Regions from separate parts of the Mesorhizobium sp. WSM4828 genome, predicted to be linked through region 2. Evidence: riboswitches for the same ligand, from Rfam matches in the RefSeq annotation. Region 2 holds a riboswitch; the other holds the start of a gene.
The links. A riboswitch is a leader RNA that binds a small molecule or an ion and turns the genes downstream of it on or off. The one in region 2 is predicted to bind cobalamin.

Region 1: it holds a riboswitch for cobalamin, as region 2 does, so the genes downstream of both, AC0L2X_RS10655 (DUF1636 family protein) here and AC0L2X_RS07795 (CbtB domain-containing protein) in region 2, are expected to answer to the same signal.

The regions. Positions count from the first base shown of each region.
Region 1 is NZ_JBVVQK010000007.1:75,720-85,709, reverse strand. Features, by position in the region: partial or broken gene AC0L2X_RS10665 (cobaltochelatase subunit CobN) at 1-498, opposite strand, end outside; gene cobW (cobalamin biosynthesis protein CobW) at 517-1,557, opposite strand; gene AC0L2X_RS10655 (DUF1636 family protein) at 1,554-1,988, opposite strand; cobalamin riboswitch at 2,027-2,230, opposite strand; gene AC0L2X_RS10650 (winged helix-turn-helix domain-containing protein) at 2,504-3,703, opposite strand; gene AC0L2X_RS10645 (NADH-quinone oxidoreductase subunit A) at 4,040-4,405, shown strand; gene AC0L2X_RS10640 (NuoB/complex I 20 kDa subunit family protein) at 4,396-4,977, shown strand; gene AC0L2X_RS10635 (hypothetical protein) at 4,984-5,523, shown strand; gene AC0L2X_RS10630 (NADH-quinone oxidoreductase subunit C) at 5,520-6,122, shown strand; gene AC0L2X_RS10625 (NADH-quinone oxidoreductase subunit D) at 6,123-7,313, shown strand; gene nuoE (NADH-quinone oxidoreductase subunit NuoE) at 7,314-8,375, shown strand; gene nuoF (NADH-quinone oxidoreductase subunit NuoF) at 8,386-9,690, shown strand; gene AC0L2X_RS10610 (NADH-ubiquinone dehydrogenase) at 9,768-9,990, shown strand, end outside.
Region 2 is NZ_JBVVQK010000005.1:10,307-20,296, forward strand. Features, by position in the region: gene AC0L2X_RS07750 (EAL domain-containing protein) at 1-58, shown strand, start outside; gene AC0L2X_RS07755 (CAP domain-containing protein) at 103-621, opposite strand; gene AC0L2X_RS07760 (hypothetical protein) at 822-1,661, opposite strand; gene mgtE (magnesium transporter) at 2,099-3,517, shown strand; gene AC0L2X_RS07770 (MerR family transcriptional regulator) at 3,657-4,043, shown strand; gene AC0L2X_RS07775 (methyltransferase family protein) at 4,063-4,569, opposite strand; gene AC0L2X_RS07780 (heparan-alpha-glucosaminide N-acetyltransferase) at 4,586-5,584, opposite strand; gene AC0L2X_RS07785 (MFS transporter) at 5,831-7,030, shown strand; gene AC0L2X_RS07790 (aromatic ring-hydroxylating oxygenase subunit alpha) at 7,009-8,202, opposite strand; cobalamin riboswitch at 8,344-8,540, shown strand; gene AC0L2X_RS07795 (CbtB domain-containing protein) at 8,577-8,756, shown strand; gene AC0L2X_RS07800 (CbtA family protein) at 8,772-9,554, shown strand; gene cobU (bifunctional adenosylcobinamide kinase/adenosylcobinamide-phosphate guanylyltransferase) at 9,547-9,990, shown strand, end outside.

The DNA.
Region 1 (9,990 bases), on a different contig from region 2:
CACACCCGATCCAGCGAGACTTGCCAGCCTCCTCACCAGCGCCGCCATATTCTCCGGCCCGCCCTCACGAAAATAGCCAAGCAGGCCGCCCAACTCCTCGCGCGGCAGCGTCGAGCCTTCAATCAGTCGCAAATCCTCGTCGTGGCTCTCGCCGGGCAGCAGCGCCAGTTTTATGCCGCCTGCCCGGGCAGTCGAGGCAAGCTGGTCGCAGCCATAGCGCCACCAGTCATAGCCGCCGAGGATGCGGACCAGAATGACCTTGGCATGGCGGGCGACGCTGTCGATCCAGAGATCGACGGACATTGGATGGCGCAGATCGCGCAGTGCTGCCAGCCGCATTGAGGGCAGGCGGCCCGCATCTGCCTTCCACGCCGCCGCCAGCCCGGCCAGGTCGCTGTCGGTGAAGGACAGGGCCACGACATCCGCAGGTGTTTGCCTGAGATCGACAGGCTCGGCGAGATCGTCGAGCGAGGCGGATGTCGTGGTGAGGATGTGCATGGCGGCTCGTGCCTGAGGTCAGCCGGCGAGGATACGTTCGATCGCCGGACGGTTCAGCCCTTTCAGGCCAATGACGACGAGGCGCGAGCGGCGATCGTCTTCAGCGGTCCAGGCGCGGTCGTAATAGTGGTTGACGCGCGGGCCGACGGCTTGCAGCAGGAGCCGCATCGGCTTGCCGCCGACCTCGACGAAACCCTTGACGCGCAACACGTTTTCCTCCTCCGCCGCCGTGGCGACGCGTTGTGCCAGTTCGTCCGGGTTGGACACAGACGCAATGTCGATGACAAAACTATCGAAGTCGTCATGTTCGTGGTCGAGCTCGTCGTCGTGGTGGGTCTTGCGGTTCTCGATGTCGTCCTCGACAGCAAGCCCGAGGCCGAGCAGCACCGACGGATCGACCTTGCCTTGCGAGGTCGGCACGATCTTCACCGCCCGCGCAACATGCTTGCCGATGACGGCATTGGCACGGGCCGAGCCGGCGGCGTCGAGCAGGTCGCTCTTCGACAGGATGATCAGGTCGGCGCAGGCGAGCTGGTCCTCGAATACTTCCTCGACCGGATCGTCGTGGTCGAGCGTCTCGTCCTGCGCGCGCTGCGCCTGCAGGGCATCCATGTCGTTGGCGACGCGGCCATCAGCCAGCGCCGGCCCGTCGACCACGGCGATGACGCCATCGACCGTTACACGGCTTTTCACCGACGGCCACTGGAAGGCCTGGACCAGCGGCTTGGGCAAAGCGAGGCCGGACGTCTCGATCAGGATGTGGTCGACCCTCGGCGTCAGCGACAGGATCTGGTCGAGCGCCGGAACGAAATCGTCGGCGACGGTGCAGCAGATGCAGCCATTGGCCAGTTCGACGATGTTTTCCTCGGGGCAGGTGTCGATGCCACAGCCCTTCAGGATCTCGCCGTCGATGCCGATGTCGCCGAACTCGTTGATGATGATGGCCAGCCGCTTGCCTTTGGCGTTTTCGAGCAAATGGCGGATCAGCGTCGTCTTGCCGGCGCCGAGAAAGCCGGTGACGACGGTGCAGGGAACGCGCGAAAGGGAGGCAGCGGTCATGTCAGGTCCTTCAAAAGGTCAAGGGGAGGGATGCGGGCAACCAGGCCGCGCTTCAGGCAATCGGGACGGCCGCGCCACGGAATGAGCCCATCCGTCGAGGTGGCGAACAGCTTTGCGCCGGTCACGAGATCGGCGCCGCTGGTCGCGGTCAGGTCGCCGAAGACGTAGCTCCAGCAGCCGTCGCGCAAAATCGCGGCGCTGAGCCGGCGCTTGCAATTGCCGAGGCATTCGACGGTGCGGATCTTAATGTTTTCGCTGGAAGCGGCGCGGCGCGTGTCCTCGGCGAGCAGTTCGCCGGCGCGGGGATGGGCGTCCGAACCGGTCTCGTCACGGCAGGACGAGCAGACGATGACGGTAACGCCGGCCGGGGAATCACCATGGCCGGACAATAAATCCGCTGTCTCAGCCGGAAAACTGCTGTCGCGTTCCAAATCAGGCTCCTTGCCCGGAAAACCCGCCAGGCGATCGGATTCTTATGTCCTAGACGGCAGGTCTCCTGGCTCGCGGGTCATCGCCTGGGTGCCGCCTTCCCGGGAATATCCCAGTGGTTTTCGGCCTTGGCTCGTCGCTTACAGTTGCGGGGACAGCCGCGGATTTGAAATCGAGATTTCGCACCGCATTCCCTCTTGGCCCTTGCCGTTGCGGGCAGGGGACCGTCTGGAATGGATTTAGGCTTTTGCAGGCGGTGGTGTCAACGCATGGTTCCGACACGGCGAGGGAAACGCTTTAGAGCAATTTTCGATGTCGGCGCTGCCCCTCATTGCCCTGCCGGGCATTTCTCCCCGTATAGTGACGGGGAGAAAGGACGACTTCGTTTGGGACTTCGCCAATCTACAGGGTTGTAAGGCTGAGCGCCTAGGTTGCGGCAGCGTCCCTTCTCCCCGTCACTACACGGGGAGAAGGTGCCGGCAGGCGGATGAGGGGCAGCGCCGAGATCGGCAATCCCTTACGAAACCGCGACATCCGCCAGCGCATGGCCCAAATCCCCCGCAGGCGTGACTTCAATCCGCTCAAGCCCGAGCCAGCCCTGCATCTGCTTCAATTCTTCGAAAAGCTCGGCTGCGGTTTGCGGCGGGGCGCCGAGCTCCGCATAGGCGGCATGGACGCGCAACACGCCGGCCGGGCGGTCGGCCCTGAGGTCGACGCGCCCGACGATGCTGTCGCCGAGCAGGAACGGCAGCACATAATAGCCATACCGGCGCTTTTCTGCCGGCGTATAGATCTCGATGCGGTAGTGGAAGTCGAACAACCGCTCGGTGCGCGACCGCTCGAAGACGACAGGATCGAACGGCGCGAGCAAGGCGCGCGCCTCGATCCTGCGCGGCAAACGGGCGTCCTTGTGGAGATAGGCCGGCTTGTTCCAGCCTTCGACGCTCACCGGCAACAGCTCGCCAGCCTCGACCAGCTCCTCGAGGCGGCCCTTGATATCGGCGGGCGAGAGGCGGAAATAGTCGCGCAGATCGCCTGCCGTGGCGACGCCGTGGGCGCGGGCGGAGATACGCAGCAATTCGCGATGCGCATCCTCGGGGCAGGGAACCGGCAGAGCGAGTACCGCCGGCGGCAGTACGCGCTCCGGCAGATCGTAGAACCGCTCGAAGCCGCGGCGATGCGCGGTGGTGATGCGGCCGGCCCAGAACAGCCATTCGAAGGCGTGCTTGGCATGGCTCCAGCCCCACCAGCCACCATTGCCCTTCTGGCCTTCAAAAGCAGATGCCGCGATCGGGCCTCGTTCGGAGACCTCGCGATAGATCTCCTCGATATAGGCGGCGTGCTCGCGACCCCATTTGGCCAGTCCGCTGTACATTTCGTCGCCGCGCTCGGCCCGCTGCATGCGCCAGCGCATCAGCGGATAGGTCTCGACCGGCAGGAACGAGGCTTCGTGCGCCCAATATTCAAAGACCATGCGCTTGCGCGTTACGGCGGCGTCGTCGAGCAGCGCCAGCTTGTAGGGGCCAAGCCGCGAATAGAGCGGCATATAGTGGGCGCGCACTACGGCGCTGACGGAATCGATCTGCAGCAGGCCGGTACGGGCAAGCACGCGAGCCAGATGTCTGCGGTCGGGCGTACCGGCGGGGCGGGGGTCATTGAATCCCTGTGCCGCCAGCGCGATGCGGCGAGCCATGCGAAGCGAGATTTTTTCCTTCATGAAGGGCGGCATCCGGACGATGTTAGACAGAGAAAATGACCTGCGATTCCGCGCCATGCTAGCAGGGTTTTGGCGGCATCCATGTCAGGAGAGAAAAGTGGAGTAAAACGTGAAAGAAATCAAACAGGAGCGGATCGGACCAGTTTTGCCGGATATGCCGCCCAGCACCGCGATTTGAACAAGGTTTGACTTGCTTCGCCGAAAGCGCTGCGCTAACCCTCGCCGCGTTGCAGCATAGAGCCCCCTTAAAACGGTTCAGTGGTTAAACTGTCACGCTTCCGCAAGTGGGTCCGGTGCTGTAATCAGAGTGGATTGGCCGCTAACGGAAACTGCAGCATGAACGCACTTTTAGGTTCGTACCTGCCCATCGTCCTGTTCATCGGCGTGGCGCTGGTCGTCGGCCTGGCGCTGCTCGCCGCACCGTTCCTGGTGGCCTACCGCAACCCCGATCCGGAAAAGCTTTCGGCCTATGAGTGCGGCTTCAACTCGTTCGACGACGCCCGCATGAAGTTCGATATCCGCTTCTACCTGGTGTCGATCCTGTTCATCATCTTCGACCTGGAGGTGGCCTTCCTGTTTCCTTGGGCGGTGTCGTTCAGTCAGATCGGCATGCTCGGTTTCTGGTCGATGATGGTGTTTTTGGCGGTGCTGACCATCGGCTTTGCCTATGAATGGAAGAAAGGAGCGCTGGAATGGGATTGAGCGACAATTCCGGCACGCTCGTCGCGCCGAAGCCCAAGGGCCTCATCGACCCCAACACCGGCAGGCCGGTGGGGTCCGACGATCCATTCTTCCTGGAGATCAACAACGAGCTGGCCGACAAGGGTTTTCTCGTCACCTCGACCGAGGCGCTGATCACCTGGGCGCGCAGCGGCTCGCTGATGTTCATGACCTTCGGTCTCGCCTGCTGCGCCGTCGAGATGATCCACACCTCGATGCCGCGCTATGACTCGGAAAGGTTCGGTGTCGCGCCTCGCGCGTCTCCGCGCCAGTCCGACATCATGATCGTCGCCGGCACGCTGACCAACAAGATGGCGCCGGCGCTGCGCAAGGTCTATGACCAGATGCCGGAGCCGCGCTACGTCATCTCGATGGGCTCCTGCGCCAATGGCGGCGGCTATTATCATTATTCCTATTCGGTGGTGCGCGGCTGCGACCGCATCGTGCCGGTCGACATCTACGTGCCCGGCTGTCCGCCGAGCGCCGAAGCGCTGCTCTACGGCATCCTTCTGCTGCAGAAGAAGATCCGCCGCACCGGCACGATCGAACGGTAAATCGCCATGGATGAAGATCGGATCATTTATGGCAACCCTGAGCCTTGGCTGAATTTGATGTTCAAAACGTCCGAGCAGCGATTTGTAAAGACGGACTCCGGTTCGACGTTCTATTCGTCGGCGCTTTCAACAGACACGAAATTTGGTGCTGGTGGTGTCGGTGTCGACATCCGATTGAATGACTGGGAAGCTGAGCCGACAAGCGACCCACGAATAGTCTTTTACCACGGCGACGTGAGACTGCGATCGCTTGGGGATCGAACCAAGAATCTGATTGCTGAAATGTCGGCCAAGTTTCCCTCCGCAGCGTCTGGCCAGGGAGCGCCTGCCGAAAAGCTGTTTGTGGAATGCGTTGCTCTAAATGGCGACCCCGCCAATCTGGAAACCCGGCAGTTTGTTGGAAAGCTGTCTTTTGGCGAGCCGGGTGACGACAATGAATGTCAGGTTTTTTTGACCATTGATGCCGCCAGGGAGAGCGGTTGGTTTGGCGAGAAAGATCCGGATGACTCGCACAAGGTTCTAGGCTGGTTGGCGAGGCTGTCATGACCCAGGCGTTGAACGATCTCTCGACCTATCTCGGCGAGAAGCTGACAGGCCGGATCGGCGAGGCGGTGTTCGCCTATGGCGAACTCACCATCTCGGTCGAGCCGCGCGACCTGATCGAGGTGGTGACCTTCCTGCGCGACGACCCGAAATGCCAGTTCATCTCGATCATCGACGTTTGCGGCGCCGATTATCCGTCGCGGGCAAAGCGCTTCGACGTCGTCTATCATCTGCTGTCGCCGAGGCAGAATATCCGCATCCGCATCAAGGTCCAGGCCGACGAAGAGACACTGGTGCCGTCGATCACCGGGATATATCCCGGCGCGGACTGGTTCGAGCGCGAGACCTACGACCTCTACGGCGTGCTGTTTTCGGGCCATCCCGATCTGCGGCGGATCTTGACCGATTACGGCTTCGAGGGTCATCCGCTGCGCAAGGACTTTCCGCTGACCGGCTTCGTCGAGGTGCGCTACGACGACGAAGCCAAGCGTGTTATCTACGAGCCGGTCGAGCTCAAGCAGGAATTCCGCAATTTCGATTTTCTGTCTCCGTGGGAAGGTACGGACTACGTGCTGCCGGGGGACGAGAAGGCAAAACAGTGAATGGCTGAAACCTCCGTCCGCAATTTCAACATTAATTTTGGCCCGCAACACCCTGCGGCGCATGGCGTTTTGCGCCTTGTGCTGGAGCTTGACGGCGAGGTCGTCGATCGTGTCGATCCGCATATCGGGCTTTTGCATCGCGGCACGGAAAAGCTGATCGAGCACAAGACCTATCTGCAGGCCGTGCCCTATCTCGACCGGCTCGACTATTGCGCGCCGATGAACCAGGAGCATGCCTTCGCGCTTGCGGCCGAGCGGCTGCTCGGTATCGAGGTGCCGAAGCGCGGACAGCTTATTCGGGTTCTCTACTCTGAGATCGGACGCATCATGTCGCACATTCTCAATGTGACGACGCAGGCGATGGATGTCGGCGCGCTGACGCCGCCGCTGTGGGGTTTCGTCGAACGTGAAAAGCTGATGGTGTTTTACGAGCGCGCCTCGGGCTCGCGCATGCACGCTGCCTATTTCCGGCCGGGCGGTGTCCATCAGGACCTGCCGCAGAAGCTGATCGAGGACATCGGCAATTGGATCGACCCGTTCCTGAAGTCGGTCGACGATCTCGACGCGCTTTTGACCGGCAACCGTATCTTCAAGCAGCGCAATGTCGACATTGCCACCGTCTCCCTGGCGGACGCCTGGGCCTGGGGCTTTTCCGGCGTCATGGTGCGCGGCTCGGGTGCGCCGTGGGACCTGCGCAAATCGCAGCCTTACGAATGCTATGCCGAGCTGGACTTCGACATTCCGATCGGCAAGAACGGTGACTGCTTCGACCGTTATCTGGTGCGCATGGAAGAGATGCGGCAGTCGGCGAAAATCATGCGCCAGTGCGTCGACCTGCTGCTCGGCAAGGAGGGCAGCGGACCGGTGTCGAACCTCGACGGCAAGGTGGTGCCGCCGAAGCGCGCGGCGATGAAGCGCTCGATGGAAGCACTGATCCATCACTTCAAGCTCTACACCGAAGGCTACCGCGTGCCGGCCGGCGAGGTCTATGCGGCAGTCGAGGCGCCGAAGGGCGAGTTCGGCGTCTATCTCGTCTCCGACGGCACCAACAAGCCCTATCGCTGCAAGTTGCGCGCGCCCGGCTTCGCGCATCTGCAAGCCATGGACTTTTTGTGCCGCGGCCACATGCTGGCCGACGTCACCGCCGTTCTCGGCTCCCTCGACATCGTGTTTGGTGAGGTCGATCGCTAAATGTCAGTCCGCCGTCTCGCAGAAGCCAGCCTCCAGCCAGCCTCCTTCGCCTTCAACCGGGCGAATGCGGCAGCGGCGAAGCAGTGGATCAAGAAATATCCGAAGGGGCGCGAGCAATCCGCGATCATCCCCTTGCTGATGCTGGCGCAGGAGCAGGAAGGCTGGGTCACCAAGGCGGCGATCGAGACGATCTCCGACATGCTCGGCATGCCCTATATCCGTGGGCTGGAAGTCGCGACCTTCTATACGCAGTACCAGCTCAATCCGGTCGGCACCCGCGCCCATATCCAGGTCTGCGGCACCACGCCCTGCATGCTGCGCGGCTCGGAAGCGCTGATGGATGTGTGCCGCTCGAAGATCCATCACGACCAGTTTCACACCAATGACAAGGGCACGCTGTCGTGGGAGGAGGTCGAGTGCCTCGGCGCCTGCGTCAACGCACCGATGGTGATGATATTCAAGGACACCTACGAGGATTTGACGCCGGAGCGGCTTGCCGAGATCATCGACCTCTATGACGCCGGCAAGGGTGCTTCGGTGATGCCAGGGCCGCAAAACGGCCGCGTCACCTCAGAGCCGGCCAGCGGCCTGACGACTCTCAAGAGCGAAAAGGCGATCCTCAAGGCGACCCGCGACAGGGAAACCAGGGCCGCGACCAAGGCCGCCAAGGAAGTGGCGCCGGCGGCTGCCGCGGCAGCACCAGTTCAGCCAGCCGCTTCTGCCGCGCCGGCGCCGGTTGCGCCCTCGAATACCAGCAAGCCGAAGACCGACGCGGTCGAGACCAGCCCGGCGCTGAAATCGCCGTCGGCGACAAAAGTCGCGCCCGCGGCCGAGAAGGCGGCGAGCGTTGCCGCGCCGCTGCATTCGGCTGCCAATGCCAACAAGGCCGAGCCACAGGTCGAGGACGTCTCGAAACAGCGCAAGAGCCCCAAGAACAAGGCCGAGCCGGCGTCTGCTTTCAAGGCGCCGGAGGCCAAGGTCAAACCGGCGAAGGCTGCCGCCAAGCCGACCAAGCCGTCGCCCGGAAACAGGAGCCGGCCGACCGGCAAGAAGCCGGTCTGAGGAACGAGCAATGCTTCAGGACAGAGACCGCATCTTCAACAACATCTACGGCCGCTTCGACAAGTCGCTGGCCGGCGCCATGGCGCGCGGCGCCTGGGACAACACGCCCGGCATCGTTGCCAAGGGGCGCGAGTGGATCGTCAACGAGATGAAGGCGAGTGGCCTGCGCGGCCGCGGCGGTGCCGGTTTCCCGACCGGGCTGAAATGGTCGTTCATGCCCAAGCAAAGCGACGGCCGGCCGAGTTATCTCGTCGTCAATGCCGACGAATCCGAGCCCGGCACCTGCAAGGACCGCGACATACTGCGCCACGACCCGCACACGCTGGTCGAAGGCTGCCTGCTTGCCGGCTTCGCCATGGGCGCGGTCGCCGCCTACATCTATGTGCGCGGCGAGTTCATCCGCGAGCGCGAGGCACTGCAACGCGCCATCGACGAGGCCTATGCGGCCAAGCTGATCGGCAAGAACAACACGTCCGGCTATGATTTCGACATCTACATGCACCACGGCGCCGGCGCCTATATCTGCGGCGAGGAAACGGCGCTGCTCGAAAGCCTCGAGGGCAAGAAGGGCCAGCCGCGGCTGAAGCCGCCATTTCCGGCCAATGTCGGCCTCTATGGCTGCCCGACGACGGTCAACAATGTCGAGTCTATCGCTGTCGCGCCGACCATCCTGCGCCGCGGTGCCGCCTGGTTCTCGTCGTTCGGCCGCCCCAACAATGTCGGCACCAAGCTGTTCTGCATCTCCGGCCACGTCAACAATCCGTGCACCGTCGAAGAGGCGATGTCGATCCCGTTCCGCGAACTGATCGAGACGCATTGCGGCGGCATTCGCGGCGGCTGGGACAATCTGCTGGCGGTCATTCCCGGCGGCGCCTCGGTGCCGCTGGTGCCGGCCGAGCAGATCATCGACGCGCCGATGGATTTCGATGCGCTGCGCGACCTGAAATCGGGCCTCGGCACGGCAGCTGTCATCGTCATGGACAAATCCACCGATATCGTGAAAGCGATCGCGCGGCTGTCCTATTTCTACAAGCACGAGAGCTGCGGCCAGTGCACGCCCTGCCGTGAGGGCACCGGCTGGATGTGGCGGGTAATGGAACGGCTGGTGCGCGGCGAGGCGCAGAAGCGCGAGATCGACATGCTGCTCGATGTGACCAAGCAGGTCGAGGGCCACACGATCTGTGCGCTGGGCGATGCCGCGGCATGGCCGATCCAGGGCCTGATGCGGCATTTCCGCGGCGAGGTGGAGCGCCGCATCGACGAGTTTTCGCGCAACGCACACCGCGCCGAACCGGTGCTGGCGGCGGCGGAATAGAAGAATTCGAAATGCGGACGAATGTCCGAAACGAGGAAACGAGCGCGGGGCAGACGGAAACGACCAGGAGACCACCTATGTCGCTGTTTTCGAGACCCGACGATTTTACGTCCGATATGGACCCGTTGTTGAAGATGAACCAGGATCTGACCAGGATGATGCCGAAGGAGATGGCCAATGCCGTCAATCTCCTGGCGCATCCTGTCGCGGGTGCGGCGGCGATGACGGCACTCGGTATCGGCCTTGCCAACCACGCCTTTGGTATCTGGATGGGCGTGCTTTCAGGCGCGGCCGAGACCT
Region 2 (9,990 bases):
CAGACCGGTTTGTGCGCAGGACATAGAGGAATTGCTCGGCCGCGGCCGCAAAGACTGACGGATCGGTCGCCCGACAGGCTTCCGCCGACCACATGGCGGAAGTTATCTGCCGAGCACAAGGCACCAGTAGCGAAGTGTGCTGTCGCGGCCGTCGCTTACATAGGCGAGGCCGAAGCGGGTGAAGCGCGGGTCGAGCATGTTGCGGCGGTGGCCTGGCGAATGCACCCAGATATCGAACAGCTTCTGCTGGTCGAAGCGGCCTTCGGCGATGTTTTCGGCGGCCGCGCCGGCAATGTCATTGTCTTTGACGCGCGAGGCAAAGTCCTTGCCCCAGCCGGTTGTGTGGTTCATGCGGCCGCCGCGCGCCATGTAGCCGGCCTGCTGGAGCGCCGCCTGCTCGAGCTGCGCATCGGCGACAAGCGGCCCGAGACCCGCCGAAGCGCGGATGCCGGCCAGCGTGCCGGCGGCGGAGGCAGAGACACCGGCGCCTTCGCCGGTAGGCAGCACTGCGGTTGCGCAGGCGGTGAGCCCGGTAAGGGCGCCAAGACCGGCAGCTCTGAGCAGCACGCGCCTGTTTAGGCCAGGTTGGGCCTCATGATTTTCGATTTTCATAACGGTCATGCCCGCCTGACATAACCGCGATCATGGCTTTTGCCGGGCAGGGGACTAACCGCTGCGGATAAGTTTGCAGTTGGACAATAATGGCCAGCCGGGCGATCCCGGTATTTAGCGTTGCTTCGGCGAGTCAATACTGAGCCTGCGCTTGCGCGCCGTCCCTCTCGACAAGACCAACAGTTGGACGCGATCGAGCGCAGGCGGGTTCAGTTGGGGCTGGTTGCGGCGGTGAACCCGCACTGCTTCTGTTCCATATCGATCTGCTTCGTGATGCGAATGGCGTTCTGTGCATAGGCCTCCGTCACGGAGCCACTATTCACGGTCTTGTCCTTCAGCGGACTCACGCCTGCGCAGAGGTGGAAAACATGCGGCTCGGCGGACTTCGCGGCTCCGTTTTCGGGCGCGATCCAGTAAACGACATCCTGACCGGCGGGGTGGCTCGCGTCCCGCGTCGCCGCCGCCACCGCGGCCGTGTCCGCCGCGATCGCCTGCGCCTGAGCGGCGACATCGGGCGAACAGGCGGTGGTCGGCTGCCCCGACTTGATCTGGGCTGCGCACGTGTTCATATCCTGAGTGTACTGTTCGACCGACGGGGGTTTGAAACTGATCCCCGTAACCGTCGCGAGCACAGCCAGCGCAGCGCCGACGCCGCCGGCAATCTTCTTGGTCCGCGGATCCATGTTTTTGTCGGTGAGGATCAGGAAAACCAGTGGGAGGAAGGCAATCAGCGTGGTGATTGCGCCGAGCTGGTTTTGGAAGAAGAACCTGGCCGCGTCGGATGCGCGGGCCGGATCATGCCTGTTGGCCGCCTTCCACAGCAAGTTGCCGGCGATTGCGAAAATCGCGATGCCGACCAGAAGGCCGATGATCAGCGGCAGGTGTGCCTGGTCGAACTTGTTCTGGCGAAGCAGCATAATCCCGTAGATCTCGCCGCCAATGGCGACGATCCACGAGAGTGCGGCGAAGAGGCGAAGACGCGTGGCGGAGGATTTCTGGCCCTGCGTCGCTTGCCAATCCTTGGTAACGTCTGGCTTGTTGTCGGTCATTGACCAGATCCCCTGATATCGACACTTCTGCCGGCGGCGTCAGACCAGAAGCCCAACCGTCCTGCGCAGCGTCATTGAACGAGCGTTACCTGCCTTGGCGACACGGCGAAAATGTGAGCGCCACGGCAGGCCTCATCTCCATTCATAATTCATATTGCGCATGAGTGAGGCTGGTAAACAGATATTTCCCCATAAACACCCTCCATTTATTAGCGATAATTATAGAGATACTTATCAACCTTGGGCAACCGGCAGCTCGCAAGGTGGTCCGAGATCCGTCCGTTGCGCACAGAGAGGCCGATTCTCAAGCGAATTATGTCGCCGCTCCATCTTTGTGTTCGACCAAGATCTTTTCGGAAAACCGGTTTCCACTTTTCAGGATCATGGTCTAGACCTGACAGGCACCTTATCCGGAAATCCGATGGCTGGAGGCGCTGGTGGAAGGCCAGGACGAACATATGACCGGCGCCAGGGCGGCCGAGGAGCGCCGCGCCGACATCTATGACGAGGACGGCGTCATCCTGTCGTCGTTCCTCGCCCAGATCGGTGCCGCGATCGCCGATCGCGATACACTGACGCTGAAGCGTGAAGTCGACGATCTGCACCAGTCGGAACTCGGTCACCTGCTCGAGGCCCTGCACCCGGAACAGCGGCGCGCGCTGGTCGAATTGCTGGGCAAGGATTTCGACTTTTCCGCGCTGACCGAGGTTGACGAGGCGATCCGCCGCGACATCGTCGACAATCTGCCCAATGCGCAGATCGCTCAAGGTGTGCAGGATCTCGATTCCGACGACGCGGTCTACATTCTCGAAGACCTCGACCAGGAGGACCAGGACGAGATCCTGTCGCAGCTGCCGTTCACCGAGCGGATCAGGCTGCGGCGCTCGCTCGATTATCCCGAAGAGACCGCCGGCCGCCGCATGCAGACGGAGTTCGTCGCGGTGCCGCCCTTCTGGACGATCGGCCAGACCATTGACTACATGCGCGAGGACAACAATCTTCCCGACCGTTTCAGCCAGATCTTCGTCATCGATCCGAGCTTCAAGCTGCTCGGCGCCATCGACCTCGACCAGATCCTGCGTACCAAGCGCTCGGTCAAGGTCGAAGAGGTCATGCATGAGACCAGGCATGCCATCCCGGCCACCATGGACCAGGAGGAGGCGGCGCGCGAATTCGAACAATACGATCTTCTGTCTGCCGCCGTCGTCGACGAGAACGAGCGGCTGGTCGGCGTGCTGACCATCGACGACGTCGTCGACGTCATCCAGCAGGAGGCCGAGGAAGATCTGCTGCGCATGGGCGGCGTCGGCGACGAAGAACTCTCGGACAGCATCTTTTCGACCTCGCGCTCGCGCGTGCCCTGGCTGCTGGTCAATCTTTTGACAGCTTTCCTGGCTGCCTCGGTGATCGGCCTGTTCGACCGCACCATCGAGCATATCGTGGCGCTGGCGGTGCTGATGCCGATCGTCGCCGGCATGGGCGGCAATGCCGGCTCGCAGACCATGACGGTCACGGTGCGGGCGCTGGCGACCCGGGACCTCGACATCTACAATGCCGGCCGCATCATCCGCCGCGAAATCGGGGTGGGCTTCATCAACGGCATCATCTTTGCCATCCTGATCGGCCTCGTGGCTGCTGCCTGGTTCCACGATCGCAATCTCGGCGGCATCATTGCGGCTGCAATGATCATCAACATGTTCGTGGCAGCTCTGGCGGGCATCCTTATCCCGCTGCTGCTCGACCGCTTCAAGATCGACCCGGCCGTGGCTTCGGCGGTTTTCGTCACCACGGTCACCGATGTCGTCGGTTTCTTTGCCTTTCTCGGGCTCGCCACATGGTGGTTCGGCGTAAGCTGAACGGCACCTCAATTGACTTTTACGTAAATGTCGTGCGAGGCTTTGGAAGGTGCCTTGTCCGCCGATTCTGGTGCGCGCCTGGGCGCCTTGGGCGCCGGCCAGTTGGAACTTGCGGCGTGGCCGGGGCATTGGAGTGACGATGCGGGAATATTATTCGATCACGGAGCTGACCCGCGAATTCGACGTGTCGACGCGGACGTTGCGCTTCTACGAGGACGAAGGGCTGGTGCAGCCGGTAAGGCGCGGCCGCACCCGGCTGTTCCGCCCGTCGGACCGGCATCTCATCCGCCAGATCATGCGGGGAAAAAGGCTCGGCTTCTCGATCAACGAGATCCGCGAGATCATCCAGATGTACAGGGAGCCGCCCGGCGAGGTCGGCCAGCTCAAGCTGATGATCAAGCGCATCGAGGAAAAGCGCGAGGATTTGCGCCAAAAACGCCGCGACCTCGAAGAGACCCTGGCCGAGCTCGACCAGGCCGAGGAATCCTGCGTCGAGCGGCTGGTGGAACTCGGCGTCACCACATAAGCGCGGTGTCAGCCCCGGCTCAAATCCAGCGCCGCACCCTTTTGGCGTAGTCCCGGTACTTCTTGCCGAATTTGGCCGTCAGCACTTTCTCCTCGCTCTCGATCGTCAGCTTCTGCGTCAGGAACGCCGCGATGACCGCCAGCGGCAGGAACCAGGCGATCCCAGTGACAAAGGCGAGGCTGACCAGCAGCAATGTGTTGGCGAGGTAGATCGGGTTGCGGCTGACGGCGAAGGGTCCGGTGGTCACCAGATGGTCAGGCACGCCGTTCGGGTTGAGCGTCGTCTTGGCGCGGATCATGGTGCGGATTGCCGTGAACCAGAGCGCGGCAACCGCCACCAACCCCACAAGGCCGGCGGCGAACAGGATGTCGCCGAGAAGATCGCCGATCCACGGCAGCGGATAGAACAGCCCCAGCGCGACGCTGACGATGATGGCGGCGATATAGATCAGCGGCGGCCATGGGATGTGCCCCAGCTTCGGCTGCCCAGGATTTTGCTGCACGGGTTTCGGGTGACTGTCGCTCATTATTGTCCTCCCTCGATTAGCGCGTTCCCGGTTCCGCCGCCTCGGTTTGGGCGGTGCAGGTTCCGGCGAGCTCGCCAATATGCGCCTTCCACTCCGGGGACTGGTCGTTGCTGTAGAGCCGGTCAAGCGAGGCTTCGCCCTGGAGAGTGTCCAGCATGCAGACACAATAGCTGGAGCAGAACTTGGTGTCGCGTGCCTGCTCGCAGGATATCTGGCAGGATTTCAGAAAACTCACCTCCCTGGTTTCGCCCTGCGCCGGCATGAATTGCGAAAACAGCCAGACCGAGCCGATCAGCACCGGCTGATGGATCAGATAGAAGGCAAGGCTGTGCCGGCCGATGAAGACCAGCGGATTTGCCCAGCGGCCGGGCGTCAGGGCCGATAGCCGCGTCAGCACGCCGGAGGTGGAGGCGAGCTTGATAACCGCGATGCCGGCAAGTACGGCGCCGAACCAGGGCAGCAGCGGAACGTAGTCATTGGAGCGCGGGTTGGTCGCCGACAGGCCGACCCACCATAAAGCTGGATGATCGAAAAGCTCGGATCGCAGGTAGAAAGGCGCGGCAATGACGAGGGCCGCCACGGTAAGCGTCAGCAGCGCCGGCAACCGCAGGAACGCCAGGCCGAGCAGGCTGGCGAGCGCGATCTCGTGCAATATGCCGAAGAAGATGAAGCCGTCGGGCGTGGCGATGCGGGTGACCAGCGATATTGCGAGCGCTGCCCCGGCAACCATGGCGAAGCGCTTCCAGAAGCCGGTCCAGCGGATTTTTTTGCCATGGGCGAGATAGAGGCTGATGCCGACCAGGAACAGGAAGCTCGAGGCGATGCAGCGCGCATAGATTTTCCACCAGCCGAAGGCGGTGAGGCCGGGATCGGTGTAGCCGAAGAATTCGAGGTCCCAGGTGAAATGATAGCTCGCCATGGCAAGCAATGCGATGCCGCGTGCAATGTCGATGGCGGCGATGCGCTTCGACTTCGGTTGATCCTCAACGGCTGCGGTCGACGTGTCAGTGCTCATGGTCTCGCTGTCTTGGTTCAGCCCCGGCAAGACGACTATCACGGTTGCCACCGTCAAAAGAAGCAGGGCCTTGCGTCGCGTTGGCGCCGGTCAGCATCACGGCTGCTTTAGGCCAGAGCCGGAAAGCCTTTGGCCGGCTTCGCTTTTTGCCGTGAAGGCGTCGGTTTCCTGTTACCCGGCAAGGAATCGCCGCGGCAGATTTGTGCTCCAAACCCTGCTTCAGGCGATTCGGCTTCGGGAAAAGCAATGGCTACCCATGTGCGCCATCCGATCTGGCTCGCGGCCTTGCGGCCGGCGGATGCCCGCACCTTCGCCTCGCTTTATGCGGTCGAATCCTTCGCGCGCGCCACCGTATCCAGCGTCATCCCGATCCAGGCCTACGAGATCCTGCACAACGAGCAGATCGTTTCGATCCTCTACACGATCGTGGCGATGCTCGGCCTGTCGGCGACGCTGTTCATGCCGATGCTGATCGCCCGCTTTGCCCGGCGCTGGGTCTATACCGCCGGCGCCTGCCTGCTGGCCGCCGGCTCGCTGTTCTTCGTCACCCATACGCTGGCCGGCCAGGTGGTCGGCATGCTCTGCCGCGTCGTCGGCGCCGGCGCGCTGGCGATCACGCTCAACCTCTACATCATGGATCATATCCGCAAGACCGATTTCATGCAGGCCGAGTCGCTGCGCATGGCGTGGTCGATGTTTGCCTGGACCGCCGGGCCGACCCTCGGCATTTTCCTCTACACGCGTTTCGGCATCTATGCCGCGCATGGCGCGGTGGCCGTCTTCGCCATGGCCTTGCTGGCGCTGTTCTGGACTTACCGGCTTGGCGACAACCCGTCGATCCGCCCCGGCAAGACGCGGCCGGTCAATCCGCTGGCCAATATCGGCCGCTTCGTCGCGCAGCCAAGGCTGAGGCTGGCCTGGCTGATCGCCTTCGGCCGCTCCTGCTTCTGGACGACTTTCTTCGTCTATGGGCCGCTGTTCATGGTGATCACCGGCGAGGGCAAGCTCGCCGGCGGCCTCTTGGTTTCGGCCGGCAATGCGCTTTTGTTCATGGCCATCTTCTGGGGCAGGGCAGGAAAGCGTTTCGGCGGCCGGCGCACCATGACGTTCGCCTATTTCGCGATGTCGGCAACGCTGCTGGCGGCCGGCGCCGTCGGCGAGGCCGCACCGCTCGTCACCGGCGGGTTGCTGCTTTGCGGTGCCTTCTTCACCATCGCGCTCGATGCGCTGGGCTCGACTGCCTTCATGCGCTCGGTGCGCTCGTATGAGCGGGCACAGATGGCGGCGGTCTACCGCACCTATCTCGACTTTTCCGAGCTGACGCCGCCGCTGGTCTACTCGGTGGTGCTGGCGTTTTTCGGACTGGGCGCGGTTTTCGCGACGCTCGGCCTGCTGGCGGCGATCTGCGGCTTCGTCACCTGGCGCTATCTGCCCAAATCGCTTTGATGTTCAAGCGCCGCATGGCGCTCGCGCACCCAATTGTGGAAGCGGTGCAAATCATATTCCTCGGGCATCAACACGCCGGCCTTATGGCGCATCGAGCGGAGGCCCTTCTGGTTGACCTCGCAGATATCAGCGTCTTCCTCCAGCACCTGGGTGCCGAAGGCGACGATGTTGTCGATATCGGCGGCCGGATCGGCGAGCGCTTCGGGCGAAAAAAGCCATTCGGCGGTGAGTTCCGTCTGCTCCGGCCCAAGCGGCACCAGCCGCACGGTCCTGACATAGTCGACATGGCCGACGACGAACATCGACGGCAGGCTGGTGGCATAGGTCTGCCCGGCAGCACGTTCGGCCGGCGTCAGGCCGGAAAAGACCGAGCCGTGGACGCGCCCGTCGCGCGACCAGGTTTCGGCCCCGGCCCGCAAGCCGCCGGCAAATTCCGGCGCGTCATTGTCGGCATGGCGCGCCCATTCGGGGTCGTCATGGCGGCCCATCAGGCCGCGGCCATAGATCGGTACCAGCCGCGACAGGTCCTTGTGGACGCCGGGGCAGTGCAGGCACTCGTTGAAGTTTTCCCAAAAGATCTTCCAGTTGCAGTTCATCACCTTGCGCAGGACATGGCCGCTCAGCAGCGTTTCCAACGGCCAGTTGGCGAGGTTCCCGGATGCCGGATCGAAGGATGTTTCAGCCGAACCGGCAGCGTCTTCGGCGAGGTTGACGAAGACAAAACCGCGCCACACCGACAGCGCGACGCGGTAGAGCGGATGATCGGCCTTGTCGAAACCGTCCGGCAGCGATTTCGACGGCACGCGCACCAGATCGCCGCGCAGTGAATAGGACCAGGCGTGGTAGGGGCAGGTGATGAGCCGCGCCTTCAGCCGGCCCTCGCTCTGCTGGCAAAGCTGCGAGCCGCGATGCCGGCAGGTGTTGTGGAAGGCGCGCAATTCGCCGGCCTCGTCGCGCAGCACGACGACCTCCTGCGTGCCTATGCAAAACGTCCTGAAAGCCAGCGGCTGGGCAAGGTCGGCTTCGCGGCAGACGAGCAGCCAGTTGCGATACCAGATGGCCTCGAGATCGTTCTGATAGGCCGCGATGTCCCAATAGGCCGATGACGGCAGCGTCGGCTCGGCCCGCGTCAGGCCGTTGTAGGGACCGCGCTCATTCGGGCCGGGTTGCATGCCGGCTTCCTCCCCGTCCGCCAGCCGACACCCGGCCGCGAAAATTGTCAATCGCGGCGCCGGCCGGCCAGCTTGGCGAGGCGGGCGCATTCGCCACACGATCCGGCGGAATTTAGTTTGCCGGGCGCGGCGATTCTGCCTATAGTCGCTGATGTCGTCGGTTCCGTTTGGAACCAAGAGGGAATGCGGTGCGGGCAAGTTGTTTGCCCAATGCCGTGGCTGCCCCCGCAACTGTGTGCGGTAGTCCTCTCCATATGCCACTGAAGGTTCGCCTTCGGGAAGGTGGGGAAGGGCGCTGATCCGCGAGCCAGGAGACCTGCCGGCGACAGGAAACTGACTTCTATGCCCTCGGGTGGAGGGCGAAAGGACAAGACATGAATACCGCTTCCGTCTCGCTCGGCGCTTCCGTCTCCTCGCAGTCGCGTTTCATGCAGCTGGCGCTTGCTGCATTCCTCGGCATTTTCGTCATGGGCTTTGTCGGCTTCTCGCATATCGATGCGGTCCACAATGCCGCACACGACTATCGCCATTCGATGGGCTTTCCCTGCCACTAACAAGGGGCTGACATCATGACACTGTTTCGCAACGTCGTGTTCATCGCGGCGATCGGCGGGCTTGTGGCCGGCGTCGTTCTCGCCTGCATGCAGGCCTATGCCACGGTGCCGCTCATCCTGAAGGCGGAAGTCTACGAACAGGCCGGCGGCGGCCATGACCATGCCGCCGCACCTGCGGCACCGGCCGAAAACGCCGCAGGCACGACGGCTATGAGCAGCGCCGCGCCGGCACCGGTTGAAGCAATGGCTCCGGCTGAGGACGAAGGCTGGGCGCCGGCCGACGGCTTCGAGCGCTTCGGCTTCAGCGTCGTTGCCAATATCGTCACCGGCATCGGCTTCGCACTGGTCCTGGTTGCGGTTTCGGAATTCGCCGGCGGCATCGGCAATTGGCGCCAGGGCCTGTTCTGGGGGCTTGCCGGCTTTGCCGTGTTCACGCTGGCGCCGGGCCTCGGCCTGCCGCCGGAACTGCCGGCGATGCCGGCGGCCGACCTTGTCCAACGCCAGATATGGTGGTGGGCAACAGTGGTGGCGACCGCGGCCGGTCTCGGCCTTATCGTCTTCCGCAGATCGCTGCCGCTGGTGGTTCTTGCCGTGGCGTTGATCGTTGCGCCGCATATCGTCGGCGCGCCGCAGCCCGACAGTTTCGAGACGACGATCCCGGAAGGCCTGCACCACCAGTTCGTGGTGGCGGTGACGCTGACCAATCTGGTGTTCTGGCTGGTGCTCGGCGCGGTCGTCGGCGTGGTGCGCGGCCGCTTCACCGGCACGGCGACCAGTCTGCGCGACAGCTTTGCCTGACCGCGCTGCCGGGGCACTGACCCTGGTCATCGGCGGTGCGCGCTCCGGCAAGAGCGCGCATGCCGAGAGCCTGGTGAGCGCCTGTCCGACGCCTTGGAGCTATATCGCCACGGCGCAAGCCTATGACGAAGAGATGCGCCAGCGCATCGCGCTGCACCGCTCGCGGCGAGGCGAGGGCTGGACGACCATCGAGGCGCCGCTCGACCTTGCCGGCGCGATCGAGGTACTGCCTGACGGCCAGCCGGTGCTGATCGACTGCCTGACGCTGTGGCTGACCAACCATATGCTGGCCGACCATGATGTCGAGGCCGAATGCCGGAGGCTGGCCGATGTGCTGTCGCGGCCGCGCGGGCCGTGGTTCGTGGTGTCCAACGAGGTCGGCCAGGGCATCGTGCCGGACAATGCGCTGGCAAGACGGTTTCGCGACGCCGCCGGC